2 regions of the Oceanobacillus sp. FSL K6-2867 genome follow, and region 2 is predicted to be linked to the other one. Evidence: a T-box and tRNA genes for the amino acid it is inferred to sense, from the RefSeq annotation. Region 2 holds a T-box; the other holds one or more tRNA genes.
What was found. The T-box of region 2 lies ahead of proS (proline--tRNA ligase). A T-box ahead of a tRNA ligase gene usually reads a tRNA of that ligase, here a tRNA-Pro.
Positions count from the first base shown of each region.

Region 1 (8,695 bases), 240 kb from region 2:
ATTTAATGCTATTAATTTTGGGTCCTCCGCATTCAATAGGAAATGAGAAGCATCATTTAAATGCCATTTCCCTGTTTTATCAATTCCAATTAACACAACATCGTATTTCGAAGGATCGATTGCTTCCATCACATTTTTAGCTGATTGTAAAGAAACCTCATGCTCTGCAGACTTTCCCCCAAATAATAATCCTAACTTTTTCTTCACCATAAGTTCCCTCCAAAATTTCTCTTTAACTGATATTTATTTCCATATGATTATTGTTATGTAAACACATTATAAAAATTTATTTACCCAGTTTATTGTATCATCCAATTTATCTTCGTACAAAATCTCCTACCAAAAAATATATTTTCATACTTATCCAATTAAAATGATTTTTAAGATGCGGATCAAGTAGATAATGAAGTTATGAATAAATGTTTTTAGAATCGCTAATGTTAAAGTTGGGAGGTGCTAATAATGGGAAGAGATCGTCAAGAAAAGAAATTGAGAGAAAGTGGACGTGTAGAATCTGATCGAGATGTGGGACTTCGTTATAAAGGAGCAACAAAAATGTCCAGTCCCGAAGAAGCTAGAAGATTAAATGACGGAAGAAAGTAGCATAAAATGTAAAAATCCCAGTATATGATTACATATACTGGGATTTCGTCTGCCTGGCGGCGTCCTACTCTTGCAGGGACAAAGTCCCAACTACCATCGGCGCTGAAGAGCTTAACTTCTGTGTTCGGTATGGGAACAGGTGTGGCCTCCTCGCTATTGCTACCAGACAATCCTAAAAAATAAGGACAAGTTTTATTATATGCATTTCGAAATAGAAATGCAAGGTCTTTTTTAATTTATACCTTAAAAACTAAATAAGAGTAAACCAGACATCAAATAAAGAAGTTAGTTAAGTCCTCGATCGATTAGTATCCGTAAGCTCCACGTGTCGCCACGCTTCCACACCGAACCTATCAACCTCATCGTCTCTGAGGGATCTTACTCACTCGAAGTGATGGGAAGTCTCATCTTGAGGGGGGCTTCATGCTTAGATGCTTTCAGCACTTATCCTTTCCACACGTAGCTACCCAGCAATGCTCCTGGCGGAACAACTGGTACACCAGCGGTGTGTCCATCCCGGTCCTCTCGTACTAAGGACAGCTCCTCTCAAACTTCCAACGCCCACGACGGATAGGGACCGAACTGTCTCACGACGTTCTGAACCCAGCTCGCGTACCGCTTTAATGGGCGAACAGCCCAACCCTTGGGACCGACTACAGCCCCAGGATGCGATGAGCCGACATCGAGGTGCCAAACCTCCCCGTCGATGTGAACTCTTGGGGGAGATAAGCCTGTTATCCCCGGGGTAGCTTTTATCCGTTGAGCGATGGCCCTTCCATGCGGAACCACCGGATCACTAAGCCCGACTTTCGTCCCTGCTCGACTTGTAGGTCTCGCAGTCAAGCTCCCTTCTGCCTTTACACTCTTCGAATGATTTCCAACCATTCTGAGGGAACCTTTGGGCGCCTCCGTTACCTTTTGGGAGGCGACCGCCCCAGTCAAACTGCCCGCCTGACACTGTCTCCGAACCGGATCACGGTCCTGGGTTAGAATGTCCATACAGCCAGGGTGGTATCCCACGGATGCCTCACCGTAAGCTAGCGCTCACGAGTCCAAGGCTCCCACCTATCCTGTACAAGCTGCACAGACATTCAATATCAGGCTACAGTAAAGCTCCACGGGGTCTTTCCGTCCTGTCGCGGGTAATGCGCATCTTCACGCATAGTATAATTTCACCGGGTCTCTCGTTGAGACAGTGCCCAAGTCGTTGCACCTTTCGTGCGGGTCGGAACTTACCCGACAAGGAATTTCGCTACCTTAGGACCGTTATAGTTACGGCCGCCGTTTACTGGGGCTTCGGTTCAAAGCTTCGGGCTAAAAGCCCTAACCCTTCCCCTTAACCTTCCAGCACCGGGCAGGTGTCAGCCCCTATACTTCGCCTTTCGGCTTCGCAGAGACCTGTGTTTTTGCTAAACAGTCGCTTGGGCCTATTCACTGCGGCTCCTCCATAAAGGAGCACCCCTTCTCCCGAAGTTACGGGGTCATTTTGCCGAGTTCCTTAACGAGAGTTCTCCCGCTCACCTTAGGATTCTCTCCTCGCCTACCTGTGTCGGTTTGCGGTACGGGCACCTATGATCTAACTAGAGGCTTTTCTTGGCAGTGTGAAATCAGGAACTTCGGTACTAGAGTTTCCCTCCCCATCACAGCTTGAAATTGCCAGACGGATTTGCCTATCTGACTTTCTCACTGCTTGGGCGCACCTATCCATCAGTGCGCATTCCTTATCCTTCTGCGTCCCCCCATCGCTCAAACAATCATGAGGTGGTACAGGAATATCTACCTGTTGTCCATCGCCTACGCCTTTCGGCCTCGGCTTAGGTCCCGACTAACCCTGAGAGGACGAGCCTTCCTCAGGAAACCTTAGGCATTCGGTGAAAGAGATTCTCACTCTTTTTTCGCTACTCATACCGGCATTCTCACTTCTAAGCGCTCCACCAGTCCTCACGGTCTGACTTCACAGCACTTAGAACGCTCTCCTACCATTGTTCGTAAGAACAATCCGCAGCTTCGGTGATACGTTTAGCCCCGGTACATTTTCGGCGCAGAGTCACTCGACCAGTGAGCTATTACGCACTCTTTAAATGATGGCTGCTTCTAAGCCAACATCCTGGTTGTCTGGGCAACTCCACATCCTTTTCCACTTAACGTATACTTTGGGACCTTAGCTGGCGGTCTGGGCTGTTTCCCTTTCGACTATGAACCTTATCACCCATAGTCTGACTCCCAAGTAAAAGTAACTGGCATTCGGAGTTTGACTGAATTCGGTAACCCGGTGAGGGCCCCTAGTCCAATCAGTGCTCTACCTCCAGTACTCTATTTCTTGAGGCTAGCCCTAAAGCTATTTCGGAGAGAACCAGCTATCTCCGTGTTCGATTGGCATTTCACCCCTACCCACACCTCATCCCCGCATTTTTCAACATACGTGGGTTCGGGCCTCCAGTCAGTGTTACCTGACCTTCACCCTGGACATGGGTAGATCACACGGTTTCGGGTCTACGACCGCATACTCATTCGCCCTATTCAGACTCGCTTTCGCTGCGGCTCCGTGTCTTCCACTTAACCTTGCATACGATCGTAACTCGCCGGTCCATTCTACAAAAGGTACGCCGTTACCCATTAACGGGCTTCGACTACTTGTAGGCACACGGTTTCAGGTTCTATTTCACTCCCCTCCCGGGGTGCTTTTCACCTTTCCCTCACGGTACTGGTTCACTATCGGTCACTAGGGAGTATTTAGCCTTGGGAGATGGTCCTCCCGGATTCCGACGGAATTTCACGTGTTCCGCCGTACTCAGGATACACTCCGGAGAGAATTCTTTTTCAATTACAGGGCTCTTACCTTCTTTGGCTGACCGTTCCAGGTCGATTCGTTTAAAGAATTCCTTGGTAACTCCAATGGAATGTCCTACAACCCCAGAAAGCAAGCTTTCTGGTTTGGGCTCTTTCCGTTTCGCTCGCCGCTACTCAGGAAATCGATTTTTCTTTCTCTTCCTCCGGGTACTGAGATGTTTCAGTTCCCCGGGTCTACCTCATGCACCCTATGTATTCAGATGCATGTACTGTTCCATTACGAACAGTGGGTTCCCCCATTCGGAAATCCCCGGATCAAAGTTTACTTACAACTCCCCGAGGCATATCGGTGTTAGTCCCGTCCTTCATCGGCTCCTAGTGCCAAGGCATCCACCGTGCGCCCTTATTCACTTAACTAAGTTACAGTAAATAAGCGTACTAATTATTAGCCTTGCTTTATATTAAAAATATTGATGTCGTTGTTACTCTTATTTAGTTTTCAAGGTACAAATAGAGAGATTTGCTCTCTCAAAACTGAACCAAACAACACAGTATGTCCTTCCTACCCGAAGGTAGGGTTCCGTAATAATCCTTAGAAAGGAGGTGATCCAGCCGCACCTTCCGATACGGCTACCTTGTTACGACTTCACCCCAATCATTAGTCCCACCTTCGGCGGCTGGCTCCAAAAGGTTACCTCACCGACTTCGGGTGTTACCAACTCTCGTGGTGTGACGGGCGGTGTGTACAAGGCCCGGGAACGTATTCACCGCGGCATGCTGATCCGCGATTACTAGCGATTCCGGCTTCATGTAGGCGAGTTGCAGCCTACAATCCGAACTGAGAATGGTTTTATGGGATTGGCTTGACCTCGCGGGTTCGCTTCCCTTTGTTCCATCCATTGTAGCACGTGTGTAGCCCAGGTCATAAGGGGCATGATGATTTGACGTCATCCCCACCTTCCTCCGGTTTGTCACCGGCAGTCACCTTAGAGTGCCCAACTAAATGCTGGCAACTAAGATCAAGGGTTGCGCTCGTTGCGGGACTTAACCCAACATCTCACGACACGAGCTGACGACAACCATGCACCACCTGTCACTCTGTCCCCGAAGGGAAAGCTCTATCTCTAGAGTTGTCAGAGGATGTCAAGACCTGGTAAGGTTCTTCGCGTTGCTTCGAATTAAACCACATGCTCCACCGCTTGTGCGGGCCCCCGTCAATTCTTTTGAGTTTCAGCCTTGCGGCCGTACTCCCCAGGCGGAGTGCTTAATGCGTTAACTTCAGCACTAAGGGGCGGAAACCCCCTAACACCTAGCACTCATCGTTTACGGCGTGGACTACCAGGGTATCTAATCCTGTTCGCTACCCACGCTTTCGCTCCTCAGCGTCAGTTACAGACCAGAGAGTCGCCTTCGCCACTGGTGTTCCTCCACATCTCTACGCATTTCACCGCTACACGTGGAATTCCACTCTCCTCTTCTGTACTCAAGTCCTCCAGTTTCCAATGACCCTCCACGGTTAAGCCGTGGGCTTTCACATCAGACTTAAAAGACCGCCTGCGAGCGCTTTACGCCCAATAATTCCGGACAACGCTTGCCACCTACGTATTACCGCGGCTGCTGGCACGTAGTTAGCCGTGGCTTTCTGGTTAGGTACCGTCAAGGCTGGGTCAGTTACTACCCAACTTGTTCTTCCCTAACAACAGAGTTTTACGATCCGAAAACCTTCATCACTCACGCGGCGTTGCTCCGTCAGACTTTCGTCCATTGCGGAAGATTCCCTACTGCTGCCTCCCGTAGGAGTCTGGGCCGTGTCTCAGTCCCAGTGTGGCCGATCACCCTCTCAGGTCGGCTACGCATCGTCGCCTTGGTGAGCCGTTACCCCACCAACTAGCTAATGCGCCGCGGGCCCATCTGTAAGTGACAGCCGAAACCGTCTTTTATCTTCTCACCATGAGATGAAAAGTATTATCCGGTATTAGCTCACGTTTCCGCGAGTTATCCCGATCTTACAGGCAGGTTGCCCACGTGTTACTCACCCGTCCGCCGCTCATTCCACAAACATCACCTCAGATGAGGGTCAGTTTGCTTCCTGCGCTCGACTTGCATGTATTAGGCACGCCGCCAGCGTTCGTCCTGAGCCAAGATCAAACTCTCCAAAAAAGTTTGTAATACTTAGCTGTTGTAGAAGCTGACTTCTACTTGTTTTAAAAAGAAAAACGAGTTTCCTTTTTCTTGACATACTGGTTGTTTTGTTCAGTTTTCAAAGAGCAAATTTGTTGGTTGCTTTCCTTAAAAAGCGACTTTATTAATATATCATATCTATTAATTTGTTGTCAATAACTTTTTTGAAATATTTTTTGAAACATTTCGTTTGTTTTCGACAACTTTTATACTATATCATCTTCCAAAAAGGAAGTCAACATCTTTTTTCAAAAAAAGATGAATGGGCCTGAGTGGACTCGAACCACCGACCTCACGCTTATCAGGCGTGCGCTCTAACCAGCTGAGCTACAGGCCCATATATGGTAATTTGGAGCGGGTGAAGGGAATCGAACCCTCATCATCAGCTTGGAAGGCTGAGGTTTTACCACTAAACTACACCCGCATATTAAGTTAGCAAAAGTGGAGCCTAGCGGGATCGAACCGCTGACCTCCTGCGTGCAAGGCAGGCGCTCTCCCAGCTGAGCTAAGGCCCCAAATAAATGGTCGGGAAGACAGGATTCGAACCTGCGACCCCTTGGTCCCAAACCAAGTGCTCTACCAAGCTGAGCTACTTCCCGTAATGGCGCGCCCGAGAGGAGTCGAACCCCTAACCTCTTGATCCGTAGTCAAACGCTCTATCCAATTGAGCTACGGGCGCATATGGTGCCGAGGACCGGAATCGAACCGGTACGGTAGTCACCTACCGCAGGATTTTAAGTCCTGTGCGTCTGCCAGTTCCGCCACCCCGGCAAGGGTTTGAAATCGGGATACCAACATTAAGCCGGTACTCCTCTAAGACAAAATACGATGCGGGTGAAGGGACTTGAACCCCCACGTCCGAAGACACTAGATCCTAAGTCTAGCGCGTCTGCCAATTCCGCCACACCCGCAAATGGTGAGCCATGAAGGATTCGAACCTTCGACCCTTTGATTAAAAGTCAAATGCTCTACCGACTGAGCTAATGGCTCAAGATAAATAACGCTACATTAAAGTCTTATTTACTTGTATAAAATGGTGCCGGCCAGAGGACTTGAACCCCCAACCTACTGATTACAAGTCAGTTGCTCTACCAATTGAGCTAGGCCGGCATGTGTCTTGCTATAAACCAATAGGTTATATAGAAAGAAAAATGGTGGCTCGGGACGGAATCGAACCGCCGACACACGGATTTTCAGTCCGTTGCTCTACCGACTGAGCTACCGAGCCAAATAATATGTATTTTATTGAAGTTAAATGGAGGAGGTAGAGGGATTCGAACCCCCGCGCGGTTTGACCCGCCTGTCGGTTTTCAAGACCGATCCCTTCAGCCAGACTTGGGTATACCTCCGACAATTTAAATGGCGGTCCGGACGGGACTCGAACCCGCGACCTCCTGCGTGACAGGCAGGCATTCTAACCAACTGAACTACCGGACCATTTTATAAAACAAATCTAATTTCAGGTTATAAATCATTTGGTTGCGGGGGCAGGATTTGAACCTACGACCTTTGGGTTATGAGCCCAACGAGCTACCAGACTGCTCCACCCCGCGATATAATTAATGTATTTCATAATAAAGAAAAGATGGTGGAGGATGCAGGGCTCGAACCTGCGACCCCCTGCTTGTAAGGCAGGTGCTCTCCCAGCTGAGCTAATCCTCCATGTTGGTGACCCGTACGGGATTCGAACCCGTGTTACCGCCGTGAAAGGGCGGTGTCTTAACCGCTTGACCAACGGGCCAACATATTATGAGCAAACTCGACATTACTTCATACAATCAAAATGGCTCCACAGGTAGGATTCGAACCTACGACCGATCGGTTAACAGCCGATTGCTCTACCACTGAGCTACTGTGGAATAATGTAACAGCGAGATTTATCTTATTACATATTTTTAATAAAGTCAATGCCTAAATTAAAAATATGTAAAAAAAACTAAAAAAAAGTTGTAAAACCACTGTTTTTACCTGAATTCCCCGCATCTCTTCCTATGGTAATTCTTACTTTGATAGAATTATAGAGCTCTTTCCAGTCATTTCCATAACATCTAAAAGAGCTCCACCTTATTTATCTCCATCTTTAATCTACTCTAAGCAAACACTTTCTAAGAATTTAAACGCACATACAACTTCTCCCAAACTTTCTCCAATTCCTCTTTTTCTATATACACTTTCTGCAAAACATCTAAATCCTGAATTTCTTCTAGTCTTTTTTCTAATATCGAAATGTTATACTCTACCTTTTCTATCTCCTTTTCCAGCTTCTCATTCTTCAAAAGCTGATCTTCCCTATTTACCGGTTCTTGTTTTTTCCTTCTATCTACCAATTTAAATTGTTCTTGATACGGTTTTAATGCATTCAACTTTTCTCTTGCCCATGTATAGTTCCCCCCAAAACGATAAACTGTTTTGGCATCAATCCAATAAACTTCTTCAAACAGCTTATTTAGAAAATAACGATCGTGAGAAACAGCAACAATTGTCCCCCTATAATCCTCAAGCGCTTCTTCCAATACTTCACGTGACTCAATATCCAAATGGTTTGTTGGTTCATCCAGAACAAGAACGTTTATGTCCTGGTACATCAATTGCGCTAACCGAAGGCGCATCTTTTCTCCTCCGCTAAGCATGGAAACCTTTTGAAAGACCATATGACCGTAAAATAAGAACCTAGCTAAAATGTGTCTTGCTTCTCCTTCTGTAACATGCACATCATTTCGGAACACATCTATTACAGTCTCACCCTCTAGCTGAGTAAAAATTTGCTGAGATAGATACCCTGCTTTTACATTACTCCCAATTCGTACTTCTCCTTCATCTGCACATAATTGCTTTAACATCAATTTTATTAATGTAGATTTCCCCGTTCCATTTTCTCCCACAATAGCAACACGTTGCTGGTATCTAATATGCATATTTACTTTAGTGAAAAGCTCTCGGTCACCGAAGCGTTTCGAAACATCTTTTAGAATAATAACATCCTTTCCACTTCGGTCAGAGGTTTCCATTTCTAGATTCATTTTCTTATGACTCAATACAGGACGGTTTATCTTTTCCATCCGTTCTAAAGCTCGCTCCATGTTCCGTGCTCGTTTATGCAAACCTTCATTTGGCGGATTTG
Region 1 covers NZ_CP150144.1:1,723,687-1,732,381, forward strand. Annotated here, with positions in the region: gene ddlA (D-alanine--D-alanine ligase) at 1-210, opposite strand, end outside; gene NSQ77_RS08465 (YpzI family protein) at 463-603, shown strand; rRNA gene rrf (5S ribosomal RNA) at 655-770, opposite strand; rRNA gene NSQ77_RS08475 (23S ribosomal RNA) at 889-3,810, opposite strand; rRNA gene NSQ77_RS08480 (16S ribosomal RNA) at 3,990-5,553, opposite strand; tRNA gene NSQ77_RS08485 (tRNA-Ile) at 5,838-5,911, opposite strand; tRNA gene NSQ77_RS08490 (tRNA-Gly) at 5,925-5,998, opposite strand; tRNA gene NSQ77_RS08495 (tRNA-Ala) at 6,017-6,089, opposite strand; tRNA gene NSQ77_RS08500 (tRNA-Pro) at 6,097-6,173, opposite strand; tRNA gene NSQ77_RS08505 (tRNA-Arg) at 6,177-6,253, opposite strand; tRNA gene NSQ77_RS08510 (tRNA-Leu) at 6,257-6,345, opposite strand; tRNA gene NSQ77_RS08515 (tRNA-Leu) at 6,404-6,485, opposite strand; tRNA gene NSQ77_RS08520 (tRNA-Lys) at 6,489-6,564, opposite strand; tRNA gene NSQ77_RS08525 (tRNA-Thr) at 6,609-6,684, opposite strand; tRNA gene NSQ77_RS08530 (tRNA-Phe) at 6,727-6,802, opposite strand; tRNA gene NSQ77_RS08535 (tRNA-Ser) at 6,831-6,923, opposite strand; tRNA gene NSQ77_RS08540 (tRNA-Asp) at 6,935-7,011, opposite strand; tRNA gene NSQ77_RS08545 (tRNA-Met) at 7,051-7,127, opposite strand; tRNA gene NSQ77_RS08550 (tRNA-Val) at 7,161-7,236, opposite strand; tRNA gene NSQ77_RS08555 (tRNA-Glu) at 7,241-7,315, opposite strand; tRNA gene NSQ77_RS08560 (tRNA-Asn) at 7,359-7,433, opposite strand; gene abc-f (ABC-F type ribosomal protection protein) at 7,680-8,695, opposite strand, start outside.
Region 1: it encodes a tRNA-Pro, which carries the amino acid that the T-box ahead of proS (proline--tRNA ligase) is inferred to sense. The anticodon was not compared.

Region 2 (8,695 bases):
AGGAGATACGGTTGTTGGATCATCAAAGCCAACAAATCCTTGTGATTCAATATAACCTGTCGCTACTTCTTTATCCATATACATTACATCAAGACGATTCGAATTCATTTCTTGCACTAAGATCCCTGCTGTATCCACTTTTTTCACTTCAAAGCCATATTCTTTACTCAATTCATCGGCACCCTCTTCTTGAATGGTTCCAAGCTGAACGCCTACCGTTTTCCCTTTTAAATCTTCCAAGCTTTCTACTGGTGCATCTTTCTTCGTTACAAACATTTCGCCAGAACGATTATATTCGGTAGAAAAATCAACATTTTTTCTTCTATCCTCTGTTGCACTCATTCCCGCCATAACCATATCCACACGTCCAGCTTGCAGAGCACCAACCAGACCATCAAAATTCATATCTTCAATCTTTAGCTCATAGCCTAATTCATCGGCAATTAATTGTGCTAGTTCAATATCAAATCCAATAAAATTACCTTCTGTATCATAGGATTCAAATGGCGGGAAGTCTGCTGATGTTGCCATCGTTAGTACTTCCTTATTTCCTGTATCGTCTGAACCTGTATTATTTTCATTTCCATTTTCTGTTTCACTTGTTCCACATGCCGCCAATAGAGCAATAATTGCTGCTGCCAAGAATAGCTTTAATGAAAATTTCATGTGATTACCCCTTTATTATTTTTTATTTTTTGTTTTTTTAAATTCCTTTTGTATTGCTTCCAGTAATTCACAATCTGTTAATACATCATAGCCTGTCATTGCTAATGATAGTGCGCCATCACGAAGGGCTTGATGTCCAGCTTCTGTTATAGTGGTATCAGCAAACTCCTTTGTATGCGGAACGAGTTCTGATGCATTCATGCCAATATAAGGATGGATTGCTGGAACAACCTGGCTTACATTCCCCATATCAATCGAACCATATGTCTCCTTTGGTGGAAAAACAGTTTGATTACTCGTTTGCTTCAAGTTTTTCGTGTATGTGTCAGATAGTGCCTGATTTGTGATCATATTGTCATAGCTTAATTCATAGTTAGATATTTCGACTGAAGCACCCGTCATACTTGCTGCACCCTCTGCAATATGTTTTACCTTTTCAACAACTTCATTCAAATAATCACGGCTTTTTGCTCGGACATAAAACTGCGCTGTCGCTTTGTCCGGAACAACGTTTGCCGCCAGGCCACCTTCTGAAATAATTCCATGAATTCGTACATCTGAAGTGACATGCTGGCGAAGTGCGTTTATCCCATTAAATAATTGAATCACACTATCCAGTGCATTAATCCCCTGCTCTGGAGAAGCTGCTGCATGTGATGATTTTCCAAAATATCTGAATTGGATGGCATCCATTGCGAGTGATTCTCCACTCTCATGAGAGGTCCCTCCAGGGTGAACAATCATCGCTGCATCAATATCATCAAATGTACCTTGCTCACTCATAGGTACTTTGGCTCCGTTTGTTTCTTCTGCCGGTGTCCCAAGCACAACTACACTTCCACCTGTCTCATGGATAAGTTTACTTAGTGCAGCTGCAGCACCAGCGCTCATCGTTCCGATTAAATTATGACCACAGCCATGACCAACACCGGGTAATGCATCATATTCTGCTAAATATGCAATTTTGGGGCCTGGTTTTCCACTATTAAATTCTGCTTTAAATGCTGTCTCTCTTCCCGCTATATTTGTTTTTATTTCAAATTGATGTTCTTTTAAAAATGCAACTAGCTTTTGCATCGACTGATATTCTTGGTCTCCAAGCTCTGGATGTTCATATAAATAATCACTGATATCACATAGCTGCTGTTTAATTCCTTCTATTTCTTTCGTTAATTGCTGCTTCATTATTTCCTCCACGAAATGTATATTTATTAGTTTATATGTATATTTATAGCATAAATATACTAGATTGCCAATAGCTTATTATAAAAATAAATAGAGGCAGTATTTTCAAATTAATCGATTAATTCATTTGTTAAAGCGGGTTGCTGATAGATTTGAGAAATGGATTACTAAGGATAAGATTTCTTGTATTTGTGATTATCTCATATGGAGTGGCGTGCGAGATGTATGAATATGCGATTTTGCGAGCAGGGATTATGTAAATGTGTGCATCTAGCTTGTTTATGCCATATTCACAGATTCACGATATAAATTATCGAATCTGTGATTCATAACTTTAGCATGCTGGGCTTTTCCTCGTTTATGCTCACTTTTTTGATTATGCTTTTTATCTAAAAAAGCGAGCATTGATTTTAAACAATGCTCGCTTCTTAAGATTTATTAATATGCTTTAGCCCAAATAACTAATTCCTTGGCTTCTTCGCCACAGCATACACATGTGTCTGCAACCTTTTCTTGCTCGAATGGAATACAGCGTGATGTTGCTGTTGTATCTTCTTTGATTTTTTCTTCACATTTAACATCGCCACACCACATCGCTTTAATGAATCCGCCTTTTTCTTCCAATGTTTGCTTAAAGCTATCCATATCTGTTGCAATGGTAGTCATTTCATTGCGATGGGCTAATGCTTTGTCATATAAATTTTGTTGTACTTCTTCCAATAACGCTGGTAAACGGTCTTCCAGCTCAGTTAGTGCTACAAACTCTTTCTCACCTGTATCACGGCGTGCAAGCACAACTTGATCTTTTTCAATATCTTTTGGTCCCATTTCAATACGAACAGGGATACCTTTCATTTCATATTCATTGAATTTCCAGCCTGGCATTTTGTCGCTCGCATCAATATCGACACGCACAATATCTTTTAATTGATCACGTAATGCGTATGCTTTTTCCAACACGCCTTCTTTATGCTGTGCGATTGGCACAATCATTGCTTGTGTTGGTGCAATACGTGGTGGTACGACTAAACCTCGATTATCACCGTGCACCATAATTAATGCACCCATGATTCGTGTTGAAAGTCCCCAAGATGTTTGGTGAACAAACTGGCTTTCTCCATTTTCATCTAGATACGTAATATCAAATGCTTCAGCAAATCCGGAACCAAAGTGATGAGAGGTTGCAGATTGTAATGCTTTCCCATCATGCATTAAACTTTCAATTGTTAATGTATATTTTGCCCCTGCAAATTTTTCCTTATCTGTTTTGCGTCCTTTGAGAACTGGGATTGCTAAATACTTTTCCACAAGCGATGCATAGACCTCTAACATGCGATTCGTTTCTTCTGATGCTTCTTCGTCTGTAGCATGCGCGGTATGACCTTCCTGCCAATGGAATTCAGATGAACGCAAGAATGGACGTGTTGTTTTTTCCCAGCGCACCACATTTGCCCATTGATTATAAAGCTTCGGCAGGTCACGGTATGAATGAATATTTTTAGAATAATAGTCACAGAACAGCACTTCTGATGTCGGGCGCACAGCAATTCGTTCCGTTAATTCATCGTCTCCGCCATGTGTTACCCAAGCAACTTCCGGTGCAAAACCTTCCACATGATCTTTCTCCTTTTGCAAAAGACTCTCAGGAATGAATAATGGAAAAGCAACATTTGAATGTCCGGTTTCTTTAAACTTACGGTCTAATTCATCTTTAATATTCTCCCAAATTGCATAGCCATATGGCTTAATAATCATCGTTCCACGCACTTGCCCATAATCAACTAATTCCGCTTGTTTTACAACATCGGTATACCATTGCGCGAAATCGTCTTCCATTGCAGTTACTTTCTCAACAAACTGCTTATTTTTTTTACCCAAACGTAACACCTCATTATGATAAATATTTTATAAGGTTATAGCCTCTTAAATACAAAAATTCCTCCATCCGAAAAAAGGGACCGAGGTTTGGTGGTACCACCCTTGTTTGCATGGGAAATCCCCTTGCACACTTCACTTGATAACGGTTATAAACCGCGCGCATCTTCTTGGCTATGCCTTTTTGACGGCGAACTCTGAGGCAGGTTCTAATTCTAGTCTAACGGAAATTCACACCAATCATTTCCTCTCTTAGAAAGACAAACAAATTATACTAGTCCTCATCAATGTTTCATGTATTTCATATTTAATATATAGGTATGAAATTATAAAGTCAAGGTTTACTGGTAATCAACTTTTCATAAAGAGAAAACTTGTCCTCTCCATTCGCTGCAGTACCCTTTAATTCAAAGCCAGCTCGTTGATAAAGTTGGTTCAAAGCTGGATTATCGGCTACACAGTCCAAACGAATCCTCCCATTTTCCAAGCGGATATTTAGAGCAATCCAATCGAGCAATTTTCTGCCAATCTGCTGTCTGCGATATGCTTGCGCTACTGCTAATCGATGAATATAAAAAGCATAGCCCTTAGCTTCTCCCCATAGCTCCATATCCCATTCATTTTGCACATCAGACAGATTCATCGTTGCAGCTAAACTTCCACGATTCTCAACGACATAGGTTGTACCAACTAAAATTCCTTGTTTAATCTCAGTCGTTTCTCCACCGTTTCGTAAATATTCCCATTGGGAAATACCTTTCACTTCTAACCAGCGAGCAGCACCTTGCAATAGCTGAATAACCGCTTCTGTATCTTCCACCGTTGCTTTCCTTACTTTATACTCTCCAAATGTATCCTCGTGAAATAACTTCTGCATTGGCTTTCCTGCCTCTCTTCAATAGCTTGTCCACGTTCATCTGCAGTACGTGTGCCACCTGCTGCAACAAAATCATTTATATAATCGACATTAATCCATACAAATTTTATTCCCCTATTCATGTTAATGTTTCGATTTTAATCGAATGTGCTTCACCAAATTTCCGTGATGCTGCATGATAGGTTGGACCTACAATATCTGTATAGGAAAAACCATGCTCTATTGCCGTTGTTACAAAGCTTTTTGCCTTACCAACTGCATCTGCTACGGCTTGTCCTTTTGTTAAATTCGCTGTAATCGCTGCAGAATACGTGCATCCGGCTCCACTTGTATTTACTGTATTAATTCGGGGTGCTGTAAAGGTTGTTAATGCAGTTCCATCATACAGCACATCAACTGCTGGTCCTTTTAGTCTTCCGCCTTTCACAAGGACATTTTTTGCCCCAAGCTGGTGTAAATCTACTGCAGCTTGTTTTAAATCATCAACTGTATTTAATTCTCTGCCACCTAAAAGTATCGATGCCTCTGGTACATTTGGCGTGATAATCGTGGCCATCGGTATCAATTGATGGATCAACGCCTCAATTGCATCGGCTTTTAATAATTTGGAATTCATTTTTCCAATCATTACAGGGTCAACAACGATTGTCTTAATTTCTTTTTCTTGAATTAGACGAGCAACCACCTCGATTACTTCTTTGGAAAATAACATCCCCGTTTTTACACCATCAGCGCCAACCTGTTTCATTGCGGTCGCAAACTGTGCTTCAATCGCTTCAATGGATTGAAGATGAACATTCTTATTCGTCTCCGGATGGCGCCCAACAATCGCGGTGATAATACTCATGCCATACGCGTCTAATTCTTCAAATGTTTTTAAATCCGCCTGTATCCCAGCACTCCCCCCTGCTGCAGATCCGGCAATTGTTATTACTCTTACTGGAAATTCCATCATTATACCTTTCTCCTAACTAGATTTTAAAACAACACTAATATAAAAAACCAAATAATCATAACGATTTGAATCACAACTTTTGCAATAGAGCCACCTAGAAATCCCAGCAGTGAACCAATGGATGCACGGAATGCTTCTTTAGTGGTTCTTTTTTGCACCATTTCAATAAGAAACACGGTTATAAAAGGGACATAAATAATCCCGAATGGTGGTGTAATAAATGAGCCAATAATTACTGCGATTGCGGCACCGCGTTCTCCGGATTTACTGCCACCGAATTTTTTTACAAAATAACTGTTTGCAATAATATCCGCCACAATTAGCAGCACAGTAAATACAACCATAACTATCCAGAAAATCAAATTCAGCTCTTCGCTGTTTAATACAAAGTGATACAGTAAAAATCCACCCCATAGCACGAGTACAGATGGTACGATTGGGAAAATAATTCCTGCAAAGCTTAGGATAAATAAAACTGAAATAACAATCCAAATTAGAATATCTAACATAATTGCCTCCATTTATTAACTCATTTAAGAGACTTTTTTACGAATCATACTCGATAGTTTTGTCTCTTCCTTTCTAATAATACGTTTATAATTCTCCATATGTTTCATAATACTCAAGACAGAAAGCAAAATAACAATCCATGTTGGTTCAAGTCCAAAAAACAGGTATGTCGTAACAAGAAAAGAGAGATACATGCAAAGGACGCCAATTACGAGATAGTCGGTTGCGAATGTAAAGACAAGTAATATTCCTATCCCAATGAGTGCTATTTTCCAATCAATTGCAATAAGCGCACCGACTAGTGATGCAGTCCCTTTCCCACCACTGAACTTCATTGTGACCGGATAATTATGTCCAATAATCACAAAAAATACGGTTGTATAGATTAATAGATATTTCCAATCTCCTGTAATTCCATGCTCCGTTATAATAAATAACATAAGTAAAATAGCTAATGTGGCTTTAAAAATATCAATAAGCGCTACGAGAACACCATATTTCCACCCTAATATAATTGTCGTATTTGAAGCCCCAGCATTTTTAACACCACTGTTTTTAATATCTACGTTCTTCATTTTACCGACTAACTGTGATCCGTGAAGACATCCAAACAGGTAGCCAATAACCCCGGCAATCAAAAAATACATATGCATTCCCCTTTCATTCAAGATGGAGATTGTAGACTAATTTCACTAAGCATGTTATAAAAGCAACTCTATTATAACAAATTGTAGCCGCAGTTCTGTTTAATCTATTTATTAAATTTTATGTTATTGGTGCAGAAGTTAAGTTATGGTAAAATAAACTATTCATTCGCCTTAAATTGAGCATCGGCATTTCGTTGCAAATGCCGATGCTCGAAAGGAAGTTTTATAAAAAATGAAGCGATGGAGCACAACATTTGTATCTTGGATTATTATTATCCTTTTTCTAGTTCTTTTATTTTATGTTTATAATAAATGGAATGGTGAACATCATTTATATATTGATGAAGAGGCACCACTGCCGGACGGATTACATCCGCTCGTTGAGGAAAACCAGAATAAGCTTATTGAAATTGCTGCATCACAAGGGATTGAGGTCATTATTACCCAAGGATTCCGCACATTCGAACAACAGGATACCCTTTATGAACAAGGCAGAACAACTCCTGGCAATATTGTAACAAATGCAAAAGGCGGACAATCCTATCATAATTATGGCCTGGCAATTGATTATGCATTACGAAATATAAATGGAGATATTATCTGGGACATTCATTATGATGGGAATAACAATGGCAGATCCGATTGGTTTGAGGTTGCTGATATGGCAAAAGATTTAGGATTTGAATGGGGCGGGGATTGGAATAATTTCAAGGATTATCCACACTTGCAAATGAGCTTTGATTTGAGTCTTGGCCAATTACAAAGAGGAATGCGTCCGCCTAATAATGGGACAGACAACTAAGCTGATTTAACTTTGCAGGCAGAGCTTCTATATAAAGATAAAACAGAAAGGGATTTTCAACTTCACCCAACTTGAAGAGACTGGGGCAAAAGTATTTCTATCTAAAAAATCCGAACATTAATGGTCCAAACATCCTACTCTGGAAATATACTTCGCGCATCCAGAGGCGGATGGCGGCCCCCTACTGCTAAGTTTGTGCACTGTTTTTCTTTAATACGCCCCAGCCTTTTTTTGCTGTCTAATCATCTTTTGTTTTATCTTCATTTTCAGTATCCTCCGGCAAAGGATCTACTGAATGCTTATACCCATATCCTTTAGACAACGTCACAAGTGAAAGCCATACGACAAGTATTACGACGACTACAGATATGACACCAACAACTACGTACGTTCCCACATGCAAAACCTCACTTTATTCAATTAATTTCAATTCATTATGCTATTACTGCCTTCTTAATTACTTCTAGATTAACCCACTCCAATAAGTAGTTCAATAGTTTCGTTAAAATAACGTATAAAGCAGTTGCAGAGTTTTTCATAAATCAGTCAAACAAGATTCTCTTCTTTTACCAAATCTGGGGCATCGAAGAGTATTTGAGATTATTTACAAGCATTTTTCTGTATCAAAGAGTTTAAATGAGGCCAGCCCAAAATATAAGGTTTAATTCGGAATTAACTTAATATACAGGATTTGAATGAAAATTGACAAATCTATAACATTATAAATACGAATGTGAAAAAAACATTTTTCACATATACGGTGGTACATATCTAGTCCATTATCACCAAGCGAAACAGAACTGGTTTTAATATTAAACAGGGAGGTCTTTTCATTTTGAAAAAAACAGGCTTTACAGTACTTATTGCTTCCATATTCATATTTTTAGCTGCATGCGGCGATGATACAGCTAATGGAAACGGAAGCAAGCTAAAAGAATTACAAGAATCAGGAACCGTTACGATTGGCTTTGCCAACGAAGCTCCATATGCCTATGAAGAAAATGGAGAGCTAAAAGGTGCATCTGTTGCCATTGCTGAGGCAGTTTTTGCAGAGCTTGGGATTGATACAGTTGAAGCTCAGCTTTCTGATTGGAGCCAATTAATTCCTGGATTACAGGCTGGTCAATTTGATGTAATCACTGCGGGAATGGCGATTCAGCCAGCACGCTGTGAAAATG
Region 2 covers NZ_CP150144.1:1,480,868-1,489,562, forward strand. Annotated here, with positions in the region: gene NSQ77_RS07285 (ABC transporter substrate-binding protein) at 1-666, opposite strand, end outside; gene NSQ77_RS07290 (M20 family metallopeptidase) at 682-1,851, opposite strand; gene proS (proline--tRNA ligase) at 2,290-3,729, opposite strand; T-box leader at 3,802-4,023, opposite strand; gene NSQ77_RS07300 (GNAT family N-acetyltransferase) at 4,061-4,603, opposite strand; gene thiD (bifunctional hydroxymethylpyrimidine kinase/phosphomethylpyrimidine kinase) at 4,722-5,558, opposite strand; gene NSQ77_RS07310 (DUF456 domain-containing protein) at 5,582-6,067, opposite strand; gene NSQ77_RS07315 (glycerol-3-phosphate acyltransferase) at 6,092-6,715, opposite strand; gene NSQ77_RS07320 (M15 family metallopeptidase) at 6,948-7,517, shown strand; gene ytzI (YtzI protein) at 7,756-7,914, opposite strand; gene ehuB (ectoine/hydroxyectoine ABC transporter substrate-binding protein EhuB) at 8,353-8,695, shown strand, end outside.